DNA from 4 places in the Sphingomonas fucosidasi genome. Region 2 is predicted to be linked to each of the others. Evidence: predicted binding sites of a transcription regulator. Region 2 holds the regulator's gene; each other region holds the start of a gene.
What was found. The regulator LexA, encoded in region 2, represses DNA repair genes until DNA is damaged. The targets are predictions, from matches to a motif close to GTTCCNCNCTTGTTCT.
Positions count from the first base shown of each region.

Region 1: the regulator LexA is predicted to act here: its motif matches at 4,051-4,066, upstream of recA (recombinase RecA).
Region 3: the regulator LexA is predicted to act here: its motif matches at 3,561-3,576, upstream of U1737_RS05265 (PA0069 family radical SAM protein).
Region 4: the regulator LexA is predicted to act here: its motif matches at 3,975-3,990, upstream of U1737_RS11860 (MmcB family DNA repair protein).

Region 1 covers NZ_JAXOJR010000007.1:268,240-273,679, reverse strand. The annotation lists gene U1737_RS14590 (dicarboxylate/amino acid:cation symporter) at 1-640, shown strand, start outside; gene U1737_RS14585 (glutathione S-transferase family protein) at 869-1,504, opposite strand; gene U1737_RS14580 (class I SAM-dependent methyltransferase) at 1,522-2,358, opposite strand; gene recA (recombinase RecA) at 2,902-3,975, opposite strand; gene U1737_RS14570 (4-(cytidine 5'-diphospho)-2-C-methyl-D-erythritol kinase) at 4,435-5,361, opposite strand.
Region 2 covers NZ_JAXOJR010000001.1:282,825-288,264, reverse strand. The annotation lists gene U1737_RS01405 (molybdopterin molybdotransferase MoeA) at 420-1,601, shown strand; gene lexA (transcriptional repressor LexA) at 1,670-2,344, shown strand; gene U1737_RS01395 (ComEC/Rec2 family competence protein) at 2,668-4,947, opposite strand; gene gltX (glutamate--tRNA ligase) at 5,038-5,440, shown strand, end outside.
Region 3 covers NZ_JAXOJR010000002.1:375,461-380,900, forward strand. The annotation lists gene U1737_RS05245 (DUF2171 domain-containing protein) at 1-946, opposite strand, end outside; tRNA gene U1737_RS05250 (tRNA-Ala) at 1,250-1,325, shown strand; gene U1737_RS05255 (carboxylesterase/lipase family protein) at 1,690-3,081, shown strand; gene U1737_RS05260 (hypothetical protein) at 3,227-3,424, opposite strand; gene U1737_RS05265 (PA0069 family radical SAM protein) at 3,600-4,670, shown strand; gene U1737_RS05270 (aminoacyl--tRNA ligase-related protein) at 4,889-5,440, opposite strand, start outside.
Region 4 covers NZ_JAXOJR010000006.1:54,207-59,646, reverse strand. The annotation lists gene U1737_RS11885 (transglycosylase domain-containing protein) at 1-915, shown strand, start outside; gene U1737_RS11880 (M48 family metallopeptidase) at 891-1,565, opposite strand; gene U1737_RS11875 (YcgN family cysteine cluster protein) at 1,570-2,004, opposite strand; gene U1737_RS11870 (SCO family protein) at 2,001-2,594, opposite strand; gene U1737_RS11865 (ankyrin repeat domain-containing protein) at 2,673-3,278, shown strand; gene U1737_RS11860 (MmcB family DNA repair protein) at 3,454-3,963, opposite strand; gene U1737_RS11855 (cell wall hydrolase) at 4,131-4,841, opposite strand; gene U1737_RS11850 (DUF1491 family protein) at 4,995-5,321, opposite strand; gene U1737_RS11845 (PaaI family thioesterase) at 5,318-5,440, opposite strand, start outside.

The sequences.
Region 1 (5,440 bases), on a different contig from region 2:
CTATATCGGCCTGGCGCTGCTGTGGGCAATGCTGATCGGGATCGCGTTCCTGCTGATCGGGCCGCGGACGCGGTTGCTGGTGCGCTATATCCGCGATCCGCTCATTCTCGCCTTCTCGGCGGCGTCGTCGGAGGCAGCGTACCCGCGGACGCTGGAGGCGCTCGACCGGTTCGGCGTGCCGCCGCGGATCGCGAGCTTCGTGCTGCCGCTGGGCTATTCGTTCAATCTCGACGGGTCGATGATGTACATGACGTTCGCGTCGCTGTTCATCGCGCAGGCGTACGGCATCGACATGCCGATCGGGCAGCAGATCGCGATGCTGCTGGTGCTGATGGTGACGTCGAAGGGGATTGCGGGCGTGCCGCGGGCTTCGCTGGTGGTGATCGCGGGGACTCTGTCGATGTTCAAGATCCCGGAGGCGGGGATCCTGCTGATCCTGGCGGTGGATCATTTCCTCGACATGGGGCGCTCGGCGACCAACGTCATCGGCAATGCGGTGGCGGCGACCGTGGTGGCGAAATGGGAGGGTGGGCTCGACGAGCGTGAGCCGGCCGATCGTGATCCGCCGGTGGCGCCGACCGGGCATGGGCCGAAGGTGAATGTGGACAGCTACGAGAAGATCGGGCCGGGGCAGGTTTGAAGCGATTGGCGATGTTGAGCCGATGACGTCCCAAGGATGCCCTTTTACGCTGGCGGACCACTGAAGAAGTACCGCCCCGGCGAAGGCCGGGGTCCAGTTGGGGGACGCTGATGGTGACCGGCGCGCCTCGTTACTCCAACCTTTCCAACTGGGCCCCGGCCTTCGCCGGGGTGGTGTTGAGGGAAAGGTCGCATTCTCGGCCTCGACGCGGCTCCTGGTCTGCAGCCCTCAAGAGTAGGCGTATGGCCCACCCTTCTTGAGTCCAGCCTGATATGCCGGCCGCGCGTGGACCTTGGCCAGCCAGGCGATCGTCGCGGGGCGCGACTCGTTCAGGCCGCCGCGGCTCCGCGCGGCTTCCAGGGGGAAGCTCATCATGATGTCGGCGGCGGTCATCTCCGCGCCGGCGAACCAGGGGCGCTGCGACAGTTCGGATTCGACATAGTCGAGATGGACGTCGATCATCGGCTGGATCTTCTTGACCGCGACCTTGCCCATGATCGGAATGCGCGCGAGGACGAGCTTCAGCAGCAGTGGCGGCATCATCGAGCCTTCCGCATAATGTAGCCAGAAGCGGTAGCGAAGCACGTCGGCGCGGTTAGCGGGGGCGCCGAGCTTTCCGTCGGCCTTGTCGACCAGATATTCGACGATCGCGCCGGTTTCGGCGACCACCTGGCCACCCTGAACATCGGCATCCTCGATCACCGGCGACTTGCCGAGTGGATGCACCTTCTTGAGTTCGGGCGGGGCGAGCATGGTCTGCTTGTTCCGCTCGTAGCGCTTGATCTCGTAGGGGAGGCCGAGCTCCTCGAGCATCCACAGGATGCGCTGCGATCGCGAGTTTTCAAGGTGGTGGACGATGATCATGCTGGCTTCCCGTTATTCTAATTCGCTGTTTTGCGGGCGGTCCAGATCCAGGCGGCCGCGGGGAATTCTACCGTGACGCCGTCGCTGTAATGCGCGCAGACTTCGGAGAGACGCGCGATGTGGCGCCCGCGTTCCTCGGGGGCCGCGTCGCGGATGGCGGAGGCGGCCGGGCCTATGCGGCGGAAATAGTCGACGGCATCGGCCTCGGGATTGGCGCCCTCGCCGGCTCGGTAGGCGAAATTCAGGCGCTGAGGCGGAGCGGCATTCCAGCCTGCGGTTGCTAGGATTCCGGCGACATATGTCGGATCGGCAAACGCGAAGGGGCCGGGTGCGGTGCTGGCAGGCGCGATGGGATCGCCGCCGGTCGCAGTGACGGTTTCGGTGGCCCAGCGATTGGCGGCGCGTTCGGCGAAACAGGAGAAGACGAGCGAAGCGTCGGGGGCCGCGGCTTCGGCGAGCGTGGCGAAAGCAACGAGGGGGTCGGCGAAGAACATGACGCCGTGGCGCGAGACGTAGAGGTCGATCGGGCCGTGGTTCGGGGCGGCAACGGTGATGTCGGCGCATTCGAAGCTGGCGTTGGACTGGGTTTCGGCGCGGTGTCTGGCGATATCGATCAGCGTTGGTGAGAGATCGATGCCGGTTACGGTCGCGTCCGGGACGGCTTGCGCGGTGGCGAGCGAAGTCGCGCCGGCGCCGCAGCCTATGTCGATGATCTTGCGCGTCTGGGGTGCGGTGGCGGCGAGGATCGCGGCGTTGAGGTGCGGGGTCAGGTTGGTGAAGCTGCGATCTGTCCGGCACCATTCCTCGGCCCAGACGTCGCCTATTCTGCCGGTCCAGTCGTAGGCGGTGGTCATGGGTCGGGATGCCTCATGGTCGGATCTGGGGGGCGACGGCTTGGAGCGAAGTATAGGAAGTATAGACGCTCGCGCGGGTTTGGCGCTGGGGAATTGGACGCTCTGCCGCGCCTGTTGCGCTATTTTTCTGCGGCAGCTCGCGCCTTCTTGTTTCCCCGCGAAGGCGGGGATCCAGACTGGGATCCCGCCTTCGCGGGAGAACAAGGGCGCGCGGGTGCTCCCGTTCGGTGGGAGCCACCACCTCTGCGGGGGCTGGAGATCGGTTGGGTGACAATCGCAACGATAGATCGCGCTTCGTTATTGCCACCTTTCCAATTGGCCCCCGGCCTTCGCCGGGGTGGAGGGTTGGGCGGGGCGGAGCGGTGCGGCGCGATCCAATGCCGATGTTGGTGCAAAGCCGATGCCGATGCCAACGCCGACGTCGCTGCAAAGCCAATCCAGTTGCCGCCACGCCACCGCGCATCATCTGCCGCGTGCCCTCACCCTCCCATTGCGACGGCAATGGGCCCCTCCCTCTCCCCTTAGGGAGAGGGGTGTAGGGGGTTATACGTCGTCTTCGGCGTCGGGGCCGGCCATCATTTCCTCGGCGACCTTGTCGGTGCGCGCGCGGATCTGCTTTTCGAGGCGGTCGGCGGTTTCGGGGTTGTCCTTCAGGAACGTCTTCGAGTTCTCGCGGCCCTGGCCGAGACGCACGCTGTCGTAGCTGAACCACGCACCCGACTTCTCGACGAGCCCGGCCTTTACGCCGAGATCGAGGATCTCGCCGAGCTTAGAGACGCCCTGCCCGTACATGATGTCGAACTCAACCTGCTTGAACGGCGGCGCGACCTTGTTCTTGACGACTTTCACGCGGGTCTGGTTGCCGGTGACCTCTTCGCCGGCCTTGATCGCGCCGATGCGACGGATATCGAGGCGGACCGAGGCGTAGAACTTCAGCGCGTTGCCGCCGGTCGTCGTCTCGGGATTGCCGTACATGACGCCGATCTTCATACGGAGCTGGTTGATGAAGATCACCATGCAGCGCGAGCGGCTGATCGAGCCGGTGAGCTTGCGCAACGACTGCGACATCAGGCGGGCCTGGAGACCGACATGGCTGTCGCCCATCTCGCCCTCGATTTCGGCGCGCGGCACGAGCGCTGCGACCGAGTCGACGACGAGCACGTCGATCGCGTTCGAGCGGACCAGCGTGTCGACGATCTCGAGCGCCTGCTCGCCGGTGTCGGGCTGCGAGACGATCAGCTCGTCGATGTTGACGCCGAGCTTCTTGGCGTAGACCGGGTCGAGCGCGTGCTCGGCATCGACGAACGCCGCGGTGCCGCCGCCCTTCTGCGCTTCTGCGATCACGTGGAGCGCGAGCGTGGTCTTGCCCGAGCTTTCCGGACCGTAGATCTCGATCACGCGGCCGCGCGGCAGGCCGCCAACGCCGAGCGCGATGTCGAGCCCGAGCGAGCCGGTCGAGATAACCTCGACCTGCATGGTTTCCTTCGAGCCCAGGCGCATCGCCGAGCCCTTGCCGAACGCGCGGTCGATCTGCGCGAGCGCGGCGTCGAGCGCCTTCTGGCGGTCGTTGGTTGCGGTTGCCATGCCGGTGTCGATCACTTTCAGATTAGCGGCCATTGATAAGCTCCCATCGCTAAAGCAAGCGCGCGTGCCATTCAACGCGTCAAACCGATGTATTCTATTTGTTCCCCTGGAACAAGTAGGGAACGTTGAGTTTGCGAAGAAAAGGACGCTTGCTTGACAGCAGCAGCCGTCGAGCGCCCCTGCCTTCTTCTGCCGTCATGCCGGGCTCGTATCCCGCCTCAACCGGCCCGCATGCTCAGAGACCGCGGATCCCGTGCCAACGTGGATCCCGGAACAAGTCCGAGATGAAGAGTGGGCTGGGCAGAGTTTGGTCGAGAACGGATCGGCTTGCTCGCGCGTGGGCTTGGCGGTGGTCGGCCCATCAACAGTCTTGAGATGGCGAAAAGACGCGCGGTGTCATTTGTGGCTCTGGGTCCTGACTTTCGTCAGGATGACGGATGTGGCGTGGTGGCGTGACCGCGCAATCGCGTCATCGCTGGTGGCATCTTTTCTTCAGGCCATGGTCGTTGCGAGGGTCCACCAGCCGCAGGCTTGCGCGGCGGTAGCCGCTGCGTCTCGGGCCTGGGTGGTTTCGAACAGGGCGAAGCAGGTGGCGCCGGAGCCGGACATTCTCGACAGGATGACGCCGCGCGCCGCGTCGAGAAGCGTGCGGACTTCGGCGATGATGGGGGCGAGCGTCAGCGCGGGGCGCTCGAGGTCGTTGCGGCCGGCTCTAGCGCGGTCGAGGAGGGGACCTTCCGGAATCGGGCCTCGGTCCTGGCCGTCCCAGGTCTTGAAGACGGCGGCGGTGGAAACCGCGACGCCCGGATTTACCAGCAGGAGTGGCGTGCCGGACAGGCCTTCGAGCGTGGTCAGCGTGTCGCCTTTGCCGGTGCCGAGCATGGTGCAATTGGCTAGGCAGGCGGGGACGTCTGCGCCTAGTTTCGCGGCGATTTCGTGGAGGCGGGGGTCGGTCGGATCTATGCCGTGGAGGCGGACCAGCGCGCGGAGCGTGGCAGCGGCGTCGGCCGAGCCTCCGCCTATGCCTGAGGCAATGGGGAGGTGCTTTTCAAGGGTTATGGCGTGATGGGTGTCGGGGGCGAAGGCGGTGGTGAAGGCGTCGGCGGCGGCGGTTACGAGATTGCCTTGCCAAGGCGCGGCGCCTCGCGCTGCGTCGGCCGAGCCGTGCGCGTCTTCAGGGGCCACCCCTAATTGGGCCCCGGCCTTCGCCGGGTTGGTGGTAGGGGTTGGGAGAAGTGCTGCGGCGAAGGGGCCGGTTATGGTAAAACTGTTAGCCTCGACGGCTTCTACCGTGATGAGGTCGCCGTCGGTGGCGAAGGCGAAGAGGGTTTCGAGGTCGTGATAGCCGTCGAGCCGGCGGCGGCGTACGTGGAGAGCCAGGTTGATCTTGGCGGGGGCGGGTTCGGTGATGGCGGGCATTGCGGTGTCTCGGGGTTTGGCGGCGGGCTTGGTGCGCGCTTTGCCGATTCGCTTAGCCAACAATCGACCGTCATCCCAG
Region 2 (5,440 bases):
CGTTAGACGATCACCCGCAGCCTAGCCCGCCCGGAAGAAAACAGTCCCCCAAATCCACCCCGGCGAAGGCCGAGGCCCAATTGGGAACGCCAACATTATAGCAACCGCCATCCGCCCAACCCTTTGCTTCCCCGCGAAGGCGGGGACCCACACTGGACTCTCGCCTTCGCGGGAGAACAAGGAGGCGGTAGCAACCGTTCGAAATCGATCAGCCCAAAGCGCCCTCAACGGCCCGCCGCCCCCCTCGCTCAGCCAACAACACCTGTCCTACACCCGGAACCCGTGACAGAGCATGGAACATACCCCCGCACCCCGCGCTTCCCCCTTATTCGCGCCCCAAAGCACAAACCGCCAAACCGCTCCTAGCGGCTATACTTCCTACACTTCACCCTTCAGAACTGCCCGGAAACAGAGCCTTCATGACCCTAGTCCCCGTCGCCGAAGCCCAGACCCGCCTCTTCACCATGGCCCCTCGCGTCGGCCACGAGACCGTCCCCTTACGCGAAGCAGCCGGCCGCTGGGCCGCGGAGGACATCCTCGCCCGCCGCACGCAGCCGGCCGCCGACCTCTCGGCAATGGACGGCTACGCGATCCGCTTCGAAGACCTCCCCGGCCCCTGGAAAGTCATCGGCGAAAGCGCCGCCGGCCGCCCCTTCCCCGGCAAAGTCGCCCCCGGCCAAGCCACACGCATCTTCACCGGCGCCGCGATACCCGAAGGCGCCGACACCGTCATGGTCCAGGAAGAGGCCGAGCGCGACGGCGCCACCCTGACCCTAGCCGGCGAAGGTCCGCCGACATTCGGCCGCAACACCCGCCGCAAAGGCCTCGACTTCTCAACCGGCACCCGCCTGATCGCCGCCGGCGACCGCCTCAGCCCGGCGCGCATCGCCGTCGCCGCGACCGGCGGCCACGGCCGCCTGACCGTCAACCGCCGCGTCCGCGTCGCCGTCGCCGCCACCGGCGACGAACTCGTCCCCCCCGGCTCCACGACCGACGGCGTCGCACTGCCCGAATCGAACGGCATCATGCTGGCGGCAATGCTCGCCGACATGCCCGTCGACATCATCGACCTCGGAATTCTCCCCGACAATCTCGAAATCCTCCGCGACGCGTTCGCCAGCGTCCAAGCCGACCTCCTTGTCACTACAGGCGGCGCGTCGGTGGGCGATCACGACCTGGTCCGCCCCGCAATCGAGGCGGCCGGCGGCACGATAGATTTCTGGCGGATCGCGCTGCGCCCCGGCAAGCCGATGATGGCCGGCCGGATCGGCGAGATGATGGTGCTCGGCCTCCCCGGCAACCCGGTCTCCGCGTTCGTCACCGCCACGCTGTTCGTGAAGCCGGTCGTCGCGCACATGGCCGGCGCGCGCGACCCGCTCCCTCAGTCGACGCACGCACTGCTCGGCGAAGACCTCCCCGCCAATAACGCCCGCACCGACTATCTCCGTGCCGAACTCCGCGACGGCAAAGCCTATGCCTCGACGATCCAGGACAGCTCGATGCTGCTGACGCTGGCCCGCTCGACGTGCCTCATCGTCCGCCCCGGCAACGCGCCGGTGGCATACGAAGGCGAATCGGCGGAAATCCTCGTTATCGCGTGATACGGACGCTTGACGGCGTTAATTATGTTCCATAGAAGTTCCCAGTCTGTTCCGGACGGAGAACCGCTATGCTCACGCGCAAGCAGCACGAACTCGTCTGCTTCATCAACGATCGCCTCAACGAAACCGGCGTCTCGCCGTCGTTCGAGGAGATGAAGGACGCGCTCGACCTCAAGTCGAAGTCGGGCGTCCACCGTCTGATCAGCGCGCTCGAGGAGCGCAACTTCATCCGCCGCCTGCCCAACCGCGCGCGCGCACTCGAAGTGCTGCGCATGCCGGAGCGTGCGGAGAAAAAGGCGCCATCGAAGACCTCGAACGTCAAGGCGGCCCCCACCGCCGCCACGCCGCAACCGGCCAACGACGTCATCGAGATCCCCCTCCACGGCCGCATCGCCGCTGGCGTCCCGATCGAGGCGTTCGAGGGCAGCACGATGTTAGCCGTCCCCGCCGCGTTGCTCGGCACCGGCGAACATTACGCGCTGGAAGTCTCCGGCGACTCGATGGTCGAAGCCGGCATCCTCGACGGCGACTACGCCTTGATCCGCCGCACCGAGACCGCTCGCGACGGCGAGATCGTCGTCGCCCTGATCGAAGACAGCGAAGCCACGCTCAAATACTTCCGCCGCGAAGGCGCCATGGTCCGCCTCGACCCAGCCAACCGCGCCTACGACCCCCAACGCTACGCCCCCGCGCAAGTCCGCGTGCAAGGCAAACTCTCCGGCATCCTCCGCCGCTACGATTGAGCTGCCAGCGCCTACTCTGCGCAGCATAAAGAATATGTTCGCGCGGAGACGCGGAGCCGCGGAGGTTTTTCGGTTGGGTAGAACCTTGCGCTTTAAAATGACCGCGGGAGGGACGGCCGGATAGTCTCTAACCTGGTCCGGTTCGTCGTCTAAGACACTGCTCCGCGCCTCCGCGTCTCCGCGTCTCCGCGTGAAAATTTATCGGCCGGCCAGCGCGCGCGTCCGCTGGTGATTTGGATCACGCGAAGGCGCAAGGGCGCGGAGATGTTGCGTTTTGGGGGACGCCTACTTCCACCTCGAAGCGGTCAAGGCGACGAGGCTGCTCAATCCTTCATGGAGTTCGGGATGGTCTCCCGATCGCCATCACCGGCGCGCCTTTGCGCCGTTGCGTGAACATCGTACTTCCTGCGGCCTTGGACGGCCCGAAATCCAGACGTCTCATCTTGAAACCGAGCGTGCCGCGATCTCAAAATATGCGCAGGACGTTTGAGGACGGGCGGATCGCGCCAGGGATGGCGATCGCCTGCAGTCAGTATCGTGACGACCGTCCCGGTCCCCAAGGTCAGCGCGACCCCGCCTGTCCGACGCAGAACACGGCGATCCAGCTTCAGCCACCGCGGCACGCAACGTTTAGGCAGACCGCGTTCGCTGACCACGACGTCGGCGCTACGACACGCGGAAATAAGTTCGCCGATCGGCACCATATAAGCGCTGCGCGTCGCAAGGATCCGCCACATCCGTCCTCGCGCGGCGATATCGGTGACGCACAGATCGCGGCTGCATCGTGCATCGGGCTGGTCCGCAAGCAGGAGTGGCTCACCATCCACCCCGCCATTCTCGGCGAGCATGTCGCGCGTATAATCGCCGGCCCGGTCGCGCAGCATAGCCAGTCCCGCCGCCGTCCGCACCGCCACGTGGCGGCCGTCACCGGTAACGAGAACATCGGGTGCAGGTGTCGTCAACGCCCAGATCGCACCGGCGGCGAGCGGCAGCAGTCCCAGTCGGCGCAACCGCGTCCGCCACAACGCAATCCAGATACCGCCGATCACCATCAGCGCGAATGCTGGCGTCGGCATTGCGGGCAAGGATCGTACCGAACCCGGCGCGTCGGCGACGATATGGGCCAACCATAGCAGCGCATCGAGCGACCGCTGCACCAGCCACCAGACCGGTGCGCCCAGGCCGCCAGCGTCGAGTAGCAACGCCAACGCCTCCAGCGGCATCACTACGAACGTCGTCAGCGGGATCGCGACGATGTTGGCGAACGCGCCGTACAGGCCCGCCTTGTGGAAATGATAGACCGCGATCGGCATCAGCGCGAATTCGACCAGCAGCCCCGTCAGCAGCAGCGACGCGACGCCGCGCGCGAGTCTACGCCCGCGCCCCTCGTCATGCGGGCCGAAGAACGCGCGGATCACCGGATGTTCGTGCAACGCCATGATCGCGGTGATCGCCGCAAACGAGAGCTGAAAGCTCGGCCCGGCCGCCGATTCGGGCAGGACCAGCATCACGCACGCGGCGCCGGCTGCGACGAGCCGCAAAGTCATCGCCTCGCGTCCCATCGCCAGCGCCGCCAGCACCAGCAACGCCGCGACGCACGACCGGATCGTCGGCACCTGGCTCCCGGTCAGCAACGTGTAACCAATCGCCGCCGCCGCCCCGGCCAGCGCGGCAATCAACGGCAGGCGGGCGTGCAAAGCCAGCCACGGACTGAGCGCCAGCAGACGCAACACGATCAGCATCGTCGCCGCAACCGCCGCGGTGATGTGCAACCCGCTCACCGACAGCAGATGCGCGAGCCCCGCCCGGCGCATCGCCTCCGAATCCTCCTCGCTGATCGCGCCGACGTCGCCGGTTGCGAGCGCCGCCGCGATACCGCCCGCGCTGCCGTCGAGTCGCGATACGATGTGATGCGACAGCGCGACGCGGATGCCGGCACCCAATTCGCTCGACCTCGTCACGACCACCGGTGCGAAACCGCGCCCCGTCGCACCGATCCCGCCAAACCACGCGACGCGCGCAAAGTCGTACGCGCCCGGCACCGCGGGTAGCGGCGGTGGCATCAGCCGTGCCCGCAACTGGATGACCGCCCCCGTCCCCAGCAGCTTCGGCGCATCCGCTTCCGCCAGATTGACGCGGACGCGGTACGGCAAGGCGACCGGCTGCCCGTCGGTCTCGACCCCCTTCCCAATCGGCAATACCGTCAACCGAACCAACTTCCGCGCCACCAGCGGCTCGATCGCCTCGACCTTCGCCGAGAAACGCGCGATCGTCGGACCGCCCAGAACCGGCCGCGCCACCCATTCCGATCGCGCCCAGATCAGCCCGAGCCCCAGCGCAGTCGTCAGAAACCCGATAGACAGCGCGCGCGCCGCACGCCCGCCCTGCCCCACGGCCAGACCTGCCAACCCGCCTGCGACCAACAGCAGCACCGCGACGCACCACGCTGCCGGGTCCGGCAACGCAAACCACAATGCGATGCCGCCCCCGAGCATCACTGGCAGCCACAACACCAGCTGGTCGCGCTCCGTCTCCAGCCAGCGCTCCACGGCCAGCCCGACGACAGCAAGCCCAACGACAGCCCCCCATCGCGGCACGCCCATTTGTCGCCGCCAAGGACGCATGCTAGGGGCGGCGACGGCTGTCATGGCCATCGTTTCTCCATTGTTTCATCAGTCTGGGAGCACCCGCGGTTGGGCGCAATATCTGATACGGGCACCGCCAATTCGGCCGCACCCGTGGTTACCCGTTTCGCTCCGTCGCCGACGGGGTTCCTGCATCTCGGCGGCGCGCGCACCGCGCTGTTCAACTGGCTGTTCGCAAAGGCGAACGGGGGCAAGTTCCTGCTGCGGATCGAGGATACCGACCGGGTCCGTTCGACCCAGCCGGCGATCGACGCGATCATCGACGGGATGCGCTGGCTGGGGCTCGACTGGGACGGCGACGTCGTCATGCAGTTCGCCGGCGCCGAGCGTCACGCACAGGTCGCGCACGAGATGGTCGCGAACGGCCACGCCTATCGCTGCTACATGACCAATGACGAAATCGCCGCGATGCGCGCCGAGGCGCAGGCCGCGAAGAAGCCGCTCCGCATCC
Region 3 (5,440 bases), on a different contig from region 2:
CGCGGTCGTTCTTGGTCAGCAGGATCCGGTCGCCCTTCACCTTATCGACCGTACCGACATGGCTACCGTCGGAACCGACGACCTCCATATGCTCGGCGACCTGCGACAGCGAGCTACGCTGGCCCTGACGCTCGGTGCGCCACGACGAAAACTCGTTCTCGAACTTCGAACGGTTTTCGTTGCGATACTCGTCATAGTCGCGGTCGAGCGCCGCGATCTGCGTGCTGCGCCAGCTATGATAATGATCGTCGTGCGGGTTCGACGAGCGGTTGCCGAACGAGCGGTTGTCCGAGTTGCCATAGGAGTGCTCGTCGTAGCGCGCATCGGCCTCGCGGCGGCGCTCCGCCTCGTCATCTCCGAACCACGAGCGTACTTCGTCACCGGCGCGGGCGATAAAGCCGCGATCGTCATAGTCGTAACCCTGCGGCTGGCGGCCATAGCCACGATCGTCGCCGCGCGGCGCATTACGGTTGTCGTCGTCGGCATGACGGTTGCGCCCTACATCCTCGAACCGGCGACCGTCCGACGCGTAGCTACCGTGATACTCGGTACCGCTCGAACCCTGACCACGCTGGCCATAGTCCTGTCGGTCATAACGCTGCTGCTTCGAGCCCGGTCGACAATAGTCCTGCTGACCGTAAGACTGGCCCGAACCCTGTCCATAGCGCGACTGATTATAGCGATCCCCGCCCGACGGCTGCTGGCGATCGTTATGGCCACCATAATAGTCGCGACCGTATTGAGCATGGCTACCCTGATCGTCGCGCCCTCGATTGTCGCCCCCGTGATTGTCGCGATCGAATTCACCGACCGCTGCGTAATCGCGCGCGCTAGACCGACCGTAATCGCCCCCGTCGGAACGGAAATCGCGGCCAAAATCCTGCGAGTTCGGCCGACCGTAATAATCACCCGATTGACGATCCCGGGTAGTGCGCTCGTAGACCATAGGAGCCTCCTAATTGCTGTCCTGCGGCTGCCGGCCTCGTCGATCGATTTAGTCGATCGCGGAGCCGTACATTCCGATGACTACAAACGCCAAACTGGTGGATTGTTCCTGTATTTGCCGTACCTTGACGGCGAGACGACGCAACGCTGCGACGACGGTCGGACCGAGATGGAGCCTGAGATCCACCAAGGAAAAAACTCCCGCCCGGCAATCCAAAAAACCGGCCGGCCAAGCCAGTTCCGCCAGTTGCATCGCCCAAACCGACCCGCTAAATGCGCAATCATGGCCTATGGCCAGCCGCGCGGGGCCGTAGCTCAGATGGGAGAGCGCTGCAATCGCACTGCAGAGGTCAAGGGTTCGATTCCCTTCGGCTCCACCAGCGCAACACGATGACAACTAAACATTTTCCTTCCAACTGCCCGGAACGTCGGGGCGGTAATAGCTACCGGGGACGCTTTATCGATGTCCCCCACGAGCCGCTCGATCACCCCCAAGCCGCGCCGCAGATAGTCGGGGCGGAACGGCGCGTAGAGGTCCGAGATCGATCCGAACTTGCGGTGGCCGAGATGGATTTCCACCTCACCCCATGCCTCTTGCGGCAGGCTCGATGGTGTCAGGTCGGCAACCGAGTGGCGGATCAACTTCATCCCGCCGTCTCGCACTACCGCAACTGACGGGCTGGCATCGACATGCGCGCGCGCTTACGCTGACATCTCGCTTCGACCAGCTTCAAGGACCCTGTCATGCGCTTGACCATCATCATTACGGCCGGGCTGCTGGCCAGTCCGGCGCTAGCGCAAGCCGGACCCGTGGAAACCGCCGTAAAGATCGAAGCCGGCAAATTGCGGGGCACAGAATCCGACGGGGTCATTGCCTTCAAGGGGATCCCGTTCGCGGCGCCGCCGGTCGGTCCGCTGCGCTGGCGGGCACCGCAACCTGTCGCAGCCTGGACCGGCGAGCGAGATGCGAGCCGCTATGCCAACGACTGCATGCAGCAGCCTTTCCCGAGCGATGCCGCGCCGCTTGGCACGCCGCCGGCCGAGGATTGCCTCTATGCCAATGTGTGGAAACCCGCCGATGCCAAGGCGAAATTGCCGGTGATGGTCTGGATCTACGGCGGCGGCTTCGTGAATGGCGGATCGTCGCCACCCACCTATTCCGGTAGCAACCTCGCCAAGGCGGGGATCATGGTGGTGAGCTTCAATTACCGCCTCGGACGGTTCGGAACCTTCGCGCATCCGCAATTGACGACGCAGAACCCCGATCACGGGCTGCTCGGCAACTATGGCTATATGGACCAGCTGGCCGCGCTTAAATGGGTGCAGAAGAATATCGCGGCATTCGGGGGCGATCCGGCCAATGTGACGATCATCGGCGAAAGCGCGGGCGGTATGTCCGTTCATACGTTGCTCACATCGCCGATGGCGCGCGGCACGTTCCAGAAGGCCGTGGTGCAATCGGGCGGACCCGGAACCGGCCCCGCCGGCACGGTCGCGACGGCCGAGACGATCGGGGTGGCATTCGCGCAAGCAAAGGGGATCGCGCCGGGCGATCCGGACGCTTTGACCAAGCTGCGTCGGCTTTCGGCGGAACAGGTTACCGACGGCCTGAGCCTGGCGGCGATGTTCACGCCGGGATCGGGGCCAAGAACCTATAGCGGGCCGGTGATCGACGGCAAAATCGCGGTCGACCCAGTCGCAGCCTATACCGCAGGGCAATTCGCGAAGGTGCCGGTTATGATCGGCGCGACCAGTGACGATATCGGCGGTCCGCAAGGGTATATGATCGCGGGTGCACGCAACACCGCGGCGTTGCTCGCCACGAAGGGCGTGCCGACCTATTATTATCGGTTCTCGTACGTGGCGACGTCGGTTCGGTCGGATAAGACCGCAGGCGCGTCGCACGCGACGGATATCCCGTTCTTATTCGACACCGCAGCGATCAAATACGGCCCGCAAACGAGCGCGACCGACCGGGCGGCGGCGCGAACAGCGAGCAGCTATCTGGTCAATTTCGTCAAGCACGCCAATCCGAACGGTCCGGGTCTGCCGGAATGGCCGGCGACGCTTGCGGACGAACCGAAGATGCTCGACCTCGATACGCGCGGCGGCGCGACGTTGGTCGATGACCGCTGACGCCGGAACGATCCTCCCCTCTGCAAAGGGGAGGATCGGGATTGGCGTGGCGTCCTAGAACCGGACGGTCGCGCCCACTGCGAGGTTGCGGCCGAGCGAGTCGTACCGCGCGGGGATGGTGTCGCTGCGCGCATGACGCCCGGCGCTATGCCAGCGCGGAGCCGCCACGCGCGGCGTGGATCAATTCGACGAGTTGCCGATTGATCGACGCACCGTGCAAATGAAGATGGACGGCGTCATACCCTTCGCGGCGCAGTCGTTGCCGAAGCGCATTGACCGACTCGCATTCGCCCGAGCGAGCGAGTTCGAATGCACGTTCCACCGTGGTGATCTGTCCCGTCATCACATCGCCCTACGCGGTATCGCGACAAGCCGCGAGCACTGATTTTCACGGTGTGACACTTTACAAAAGTCTAGCAAACTCAGGCAGATGCAGATCAACCCGACTAATCTAGCATTTCTTGTGCTCGAAGATTTTCGTTCTTTATATGTTCCGTTTTTCGCTATACGCTGCTGCTATGAAACATGCCCGACCAATCCGCGGGGCGACGCGCAACGACGAGAGCAAGCGGTTTAACCTGCCGCAGACCGAGGCGGACGGCGACTGGCTCGACATGCGCGAGGGCATCGACGGAATCGCGCCGAAGCTGCGGACGACGGTGACGGTCGAAACCCCGCGGACGATCATCAGCCGCAACGCATCGCCCGACGTGCCGTTCGACCGCTCGATCAATCCGTACCGGGGGTGCGAGCATGGCTGCATCTATTGTTTCGCGCGGCCAGGCCATGCGTTTCACGACCTGTCGCCGGGGCTGGATTTCGAGAGCAAGCTGTTCGCGAAGCCTTCCGCCGCAGCGCTGCTGCGCGCGGAATTGTCGAAGCCGGGCTATGCGGTCGCGCCAATGGCATTGGGGACTAACACCGATCCGTACCAGCCGATCGAGACCGACTGGCGGATCACGCGCGGGATCATCGAGGTGCTCAGCGAGACGGATCATCCGCTGACGATCACCACCAAGTCGGACCGGGTGGTGCGCGATCTCGACCTGCTCGCACCGATGGCGGCGAAGGGACTGGCGGCGGTGGCGATGTCGATCACGTCGCTCGATCCCAGGATCGCATCGACCGTCGAGCCGCGTGCGCCGCATCCCGAACGGCGGCTTGCAGCGGTGCGCAAGCTCGCTGATGCGGGCGTGCCCGTCTACGTGTCGATCGCGCCGGTGATCCCGGCGATCACCGACCATGAGATCGAACATCTGATCGCGCGCGCGGCCGAGGCCGGGGCGAGCCGCGCGTTTTTCATTCCGGTGCGATTGCCGCATGAAGTCGCACCGCTGTTTCGCGCATGGCTCGACGACCATTTTCCTGAGCGCGCGGGCAAGGTGATGGCGACGATCGCGTCGCTGCGTGGCGGACGTGACAACGATCCGAACTTCTTCACGCGGATGAAGGGGCAAGGGCCGTGGGCGGATCTGCTGGGAACGCGGTTCCGGATCGCGTGCGCGAAACATGGGCTAAATCAGGAGCGGATCGCGCTGCGAAACGACCTGTTCCGTGCGCCGCGCGGGCCTCAGGGCGAGTTGTTTTGAGGGTCGGTAAGTCTCAGTCCGTCGGCGGACAAAAGCGGATCGACCTATTCTCCCTCTCCCTGGAACGGCGGGGTTGGGGGTAAGTCGGCTTCCCCACATCCGAACCGGCGTGGCCGAGCAAGTCACCCCTTCCCTTTCAAGAAGGGGTAAAAGCGGCAATGGCCTGAACTATTGCCAGCTTCCGTCATCCTGGATCTAGTCCAGGATGACGAAGGTAATCAGTACGCCCGCCCGATCAGTACGCGTTCGACCGCGGGTTCGCCGGTGAAGATGCACGCGCCGTCGTCGCAGCCGGTCTGGCCCATCGGTGCGTTGCGGATCGTGAGCTTGAACGCCTTCAACCGCTCCACGACCTTGTCGAGCGCGGGGCCGGTCGGCTTGGACCAGCGCACGTCGACCCAGCCGGGGTTCTTCACGCCGTCCGCGAAATGCGCCTCGACCGCGGCGAAGTCGTTCGCGGGGACGATGTTGCCCTTCACGCGGTTCATCGATTCGACGTGGAGCGTCGCCTGCACGTCGTGCAGCATGCCCGAGACTTCGCTCACGAACGTGTCGCGCGCGACCGCATTGCTGTCCAGCTTGCCGTCCTCGCGGTAGAGGCGATCGCGGCGGATCACCGTGACGTTGCCGCCGGCCACGTCGCGGCCGCCGACCTCGATCACGATCGGTGCACCCTTCTTGACCCAGCCCCAGCGCTTGGTCGCGGCCTTGGCGGGCTTGAGGTCGAGCAGCGCGCGGACCGGTTCGCCCAGCGCGGACTGCTTGGCCAG
Region 4 (5,440 bases), on a different contig from region 2:
GAAGTCGGCTTCAACACGGTCGCCGACATGGCGCGCCGGTTCGGCATCACGACGCCGGTCAACGTGCATCCGTCGATGGTGCTCGGCACGTCAGAAGTCCGCGTGATCGACATGACGCGCGCGTTCGCGTCGGTCGCCAGCAAGGGCGTCGCGGTAACGCCGTATGGGATCACGCGCGTCACCGCGAACGGCCAGACGATCTACACGCATGAGGTCGATCGCAGCCATGTGCTCGTCGCGCCCTATGTCGCCGCCGAGATGACCGACCTGCTCCAGACCGCGGTCAACACCGGCACCGGCCGCGCGGCGCAGATCGGCCGCCCGGTCGCCGGCAAGACGGGGACGACCAGCTCGTCGAAGGATGGCTGGTTCCTGGGCTTCTCCAGCGGCATCACGACCGGCGTGTGGATGGGGCGTGACGACGCCAAGCCGATCGCCGGGCTGCATGGCGGCCAGGCACCGGCGCGTGCCTGGGCGGCGTTCATGAAGCCCGCGACCGCCAACCGTCCGATCGAGCAGTTCGATACGAAGGTGACCCTGCCCGAGTGGCAGCTCGAACCCGACGAGGAGAGCTATTTCGGCCAGCCCGACAATGGGCAGATGGCGGTCGATGCGGACGGCAATCCGATCGATCCGGGCGAGCCGCCGGTGCCGACCGACGCGCAGACCGGCGACACGATCCCACGGCCCGATGCGGATCAGCCCGAGACGCCGGCCGCGCCACCGGCGCCACCGCAGCAGATGAATCAGGACTGGATCGACCGTGTCACCGGCCGCAACCAGCCGCGTCAGGAGCAACCGGCAGGACGCCAGCCGCTAACCCGCGACGTGCCGCGCGATAGATATCAGGATGGCCGCTACCAGGACGACCGCAATCAGGATCGTCGGTATCAGGACGACCGCCCGAACCAGTGAAGTTCGGCGCCATGCGTGCGTAACCAGGTGCGCGCGGGCGTAGGGTCCTCGCCGTAGAGTTGCTCGACCAGCGCGTGGAAGACCGGTGCGTGGTTCATGTGAACGCGGTGCGCGACTTCATGCGCGACGGTGGCGCGACGGACCCAGCTCGGCGCGAGGATCAGCCGCCAGCTGTAGCGGATCACGCCGCTCGACGCGCAACTGCCCCAGCGGCCCTTGGCGTCCCCGACCGCGACCTGCGCGACGCTGACCTTCGCCTTGGCGGCATATTCCGCGGTTTCGGTTTCGAGCACGGCGAGCGCGGTGCGTTTCAACCACGCCTCGACGCGACGCGCGATCGTTTCGGGCGGCCCCGACAGCGACAGGACCGAACCTTCGCGAACGACGGTGCGACGGCTGCCCGGCGTCCACTCGATCGTCAGCGGTTCGTCGGCGACGGTAAGGACCGCGCCGGGCACGAAGGGACGGGGCTGGGGGAGCAATGCGCGCTGTTCGGCGATCCAGCCGGCCTTGTCCTCGGCCCAGACCAGCGCCTGCTTCAGCGCCGCCCGCTTGGGGAGGACGAGCCGCGCGCGGCCGCTCGCAGGATCGATCGACAACCGCGCACGACGGGCGCGAGGGTGACGGACGATCTCCAGGCCTTCTATCACCGGCTTACAGTTCGCGGTCGATCACGTGATATTCCAGCTCGCCCGCCTCGTCCTCGCTGACCGTCCAGCCGCGCACCGATTGCTTGGCGCGGTGGACGGCCTCGCGGTCGCCACAGACGAGGTAATGCCACTCGGGCAGCTGCTCGCCGGCCGCGCGCAGGCGGTAGGCGCAGGTCGAGGGCAGCCAGTCGATCCCGTGGACGTTGCCGGTCGTCAGCCGCACGCATTCGGGCACGTACGCGTGGCGGTGGCGGTAATCGGAGCATTGCCCGCTGCGCCGGTCGAGCAGGCGGCACGATACGTTGGTGGCGACGAGTTCGCCGGTCTCCTCGTCCTCGAGCTTGTGGATGCAGCATTTGCCACAGCCGTCGCACAAGGCTTCCCATTGGCCGCGATCGAGTTGCTCGATCGGCGTATCTTCCCAGAAGCGCGTGCTCACGATACCCAGCGCTTGATCTCTGTCGCCACCGCGTCGGGCCCTTGTTCCTGCGGCAGCAAAGCGATCGGCTTGCCGTCCGGGTCCATCAGATAGGCCTGCCGGCTGTGGTTTACGAGGTAGCCGCCCCCGGGGGAGGGCTCGCCCTTGCTCGAATACACCGCATATTCGGTCTTGATCCGGTCGATCGCTTGCGGACTGCCGGTCAGGCCGACCATGCGCGGGTGGAAGGCGGAGACGAACTGCTTGAGTACCGCGGGCGTATCGCGCGCCGGATCGACGGTCACGAACACCGGCACGATCTTCGCGGCGATCGCGGGGTCGCTCGCCTCGAGCTTTTTCACCGCGGCGCCGATCGCCTGGACATCCGTCGGACACACATCGGGACAGAAGGTGTAGCCGAAATACATGATCCGGTATTTGCCCGCGAAGTTGCGCTCGGTGACGGCCTGTCTGTTCTGGTCAGTCAACGCGAAGGGACCGCCGATCCGGGCGCCTTCGAGCGGCGGTTTGGCGGCGGGCTGGGACGAGTTGCAGGCCGCCAACGCCAGGGCGGGCAGGGCGAGCGCACAAAGGATGAAACGAAGGGTCATGATGCCGCCAGCCTTGATCTGTTCGCTACTGCGGCGCAAGCGTCGCCAATATCCAGGACGAACCAAGGAAGTCTCTCGATGCGTATTCGCCTGATGCTCGCCACTGCCCTTCTGACGCCCGCGCTCGGCATGGCGGCGCCCGCCTTCGCGCAGGGCCAGTCGGAGGGGTACAAGTTCCTGTCCGCGGTGCGCGATGCCAAGAACAACGAGGTGCTCGAGATGCTCGGCCGCCCGGGCAGCAACATCATCAACACGCGCGACGTGACGAACGGGGAGGGGGCGCTCCACATCGTCATCAAGCGCGGCGACGAGGTCTATCTGCGCTTCCTGCTGCAAAAGGGCGCCGACGCCAATCTGCGCGACGGCAAGGGCAACACGCCGCTGCTGCTCGCGGTGACGCTGGGGCAGACGGGCATGATCCCGATCCTGACCGCAGCGGGGGCGAACCCGAACCTCGGCAACTCGGCCGGCGAGACGCCGTTGATCCGCGCGGTGCAGCGCCGCGACGTGGGGATGATCCGCGTGCTGCTGAACGAGAACGCCGATCCCGATCAGGCGGATATCATCGCCGGCATGTCGGCACGCGACTACGCCAAGCAGGATGGGCGTAACCCGGTCGTGTCGAAGCTGCTGGCGGATGCGCCGAAGAAGGTGCGGAAAGCGGTATCGGGGCCGAAGTTCTGAGTTTGAGCGGCGGCGGTAAAGTCGCCGAGGTCGCCAAAATCACGACGCGCTCCCCTCCCTGGAAGGGAGGGGCTGGGGGTGGGTCGGCCGGCTCGTGACGCAACCGTTGCACGGTACAGAAACCGACCCACCCCCGACCCCTCCCTTCCAGGGAGGGGAGGGGAGGCCCTAGATCCTAAAACGCCAACCCGTCCGCATCCGGGTCCATCTGCGCGATCAACCGGCGCGCGGCTCGCCTGGCGAACGCCAGCGTGCAGCGTTTGCGGGCATGCGCGGGCAGGGGGGTGGTATGCGCCTCCCGCACGATCGCCGCGTCGTAGCGATCCGCGACGATGATCCCTGTCCGCTCGGGCAGGAACGCAGGCCCGTGCAACGGCCCGACGTCGAACCCCGCGGGCACCGCCCAGAAATACCGGTCGCAATGCCCTAGATAATCCGGCCACTTGCCGTCGCCGAGCAGGTCGGCGCGCGATACCTTGATCTCGACGATGACGATCTGACCGCGCGCATCGACCGCCATCAGGTCGGCCCGGCGGCCACCGTCGAGCGGCACTTCGGTCATCGCGGTGAGATCGTGCCGCAGCAACATGCGGATGACCCCGCGCGCCACGTCGGCGGCGCAGAGGGACGAATCCTGGGGGGATCCGGGTTTGTCGATGCAGGAGTCCGGCGGCATATCGAGCATGCCCCGGAAATAGAACAATCCGCGAACGAGGCAAGCTCATTCACGGATTGTGGTAGTGTTCTGGTCTCGTCATTCCCGCGAAGGCGGGAACCCATATTGGCTAGCCTCACGGCAAGATCGCACCAGTGGCGTATATGGATCCCCGCCTGCGCGGGGACGACAAAAGATCAGCGATAGAAGACGTGGTTGCCGATCGAGGCGACCTTGATCGCGCGAACCGAAGGGCGGCGATCGGGGGTGTTGAAGTAGAGCGCCTTGTCGGCCGGGCTGTTCCAGGCACTCGCAAGAGCGACCTTGGCGACGGCAACCGCGGTGCGATACGAGGCACCCTTGGTGATAGTCGGGATCTGGCCACCGCGGACGAAGCTGAACTGGCCACGCTGCTTGACGACGGCGCAGACGTCGGTGGGGAAACGACCCGACTTGGCGCGATTGATGATGACTTCGGCAACCGCGAGCTGGCCGGTCAGCGGCTCGCCCTTGGACTCGAAATAGATCGCGCCGGCAAGGCACTGGAGCGCGTCGTCGGCGGCGGCGCTATCCTGCGCGGCAACGGCCTGGGCGAGCGTGTCGAATTCTTCTTCCTCTGCAGGAGCGAGCTGCTCGGCGGCAGTCTTCTCGATCGCGGTCTTCTCGATCGCGGTCTTCTCGATCGCGGTCTTCTCGATCGCGGTCTTCTCGACGGCGGCAACGGGCGTTGCGGCGGGAGCGACCTGCGGAACATTCTGCGGGGAGAGGGCGTTTAGATTTGCGAGAGCGGTCAGGCTGACCGTGGTACGATCGATACCGGTCGCATGGCCGGGTGCGCTGTTGCCGAGCAGGCCGGCGAGAGAGAAGGTCATGGCCGCGATTGTCGCAGCCCGCTGAAGAATGGTCATTCAAGCTTATTCAGATGCGGTGAGACCGTGGAGTCGATCGTACGAGCCGACCGTCCAGGCATCCCCCCGACTGCGTAACTGATCCGGATCGCACCCGTCCCAGCACAACGCCAATCAATGTTGCAATCCCCCTCTATTGGGGGGGCTTTCGAGTCAATCGTCGAGGATCGTTTCAGCGGCGAACCGTTCCGCCGCTGCGATGTCCACCTCGACCACCCACAAATCCGGGTCGCGCGCGCGCCTGCGCCGCCAATAGCCATCGAGGTCTTCGGCAGGGGTCGAGTCGATCAAGGCGGTCCGTCCGTCGGGCCCGATTCCACGCTCCAGCAGCCGGGGAGGGGCCCCTTTGTCGATCGCGATGACGAGGATCGCGCCGCCCTGTGCATCGCCTTTCGCCATCACCGCGCCGAAGCCACCCGCGTCGTTGACCCGGCGGAGAAGGGCGCTGACGAGCACGCCACTGGGCAGCCGATCGCTCATGCCGGCGCGCGGTATCCAGGCAGCCCGGCCAGCGCGATCCGCGAGCGCATGAACGTGCCGGTGCCCCGCGCGGCTTCTTCGCCCTCCGCATCGATCAGCCGCGCATCCGCGACGAACAC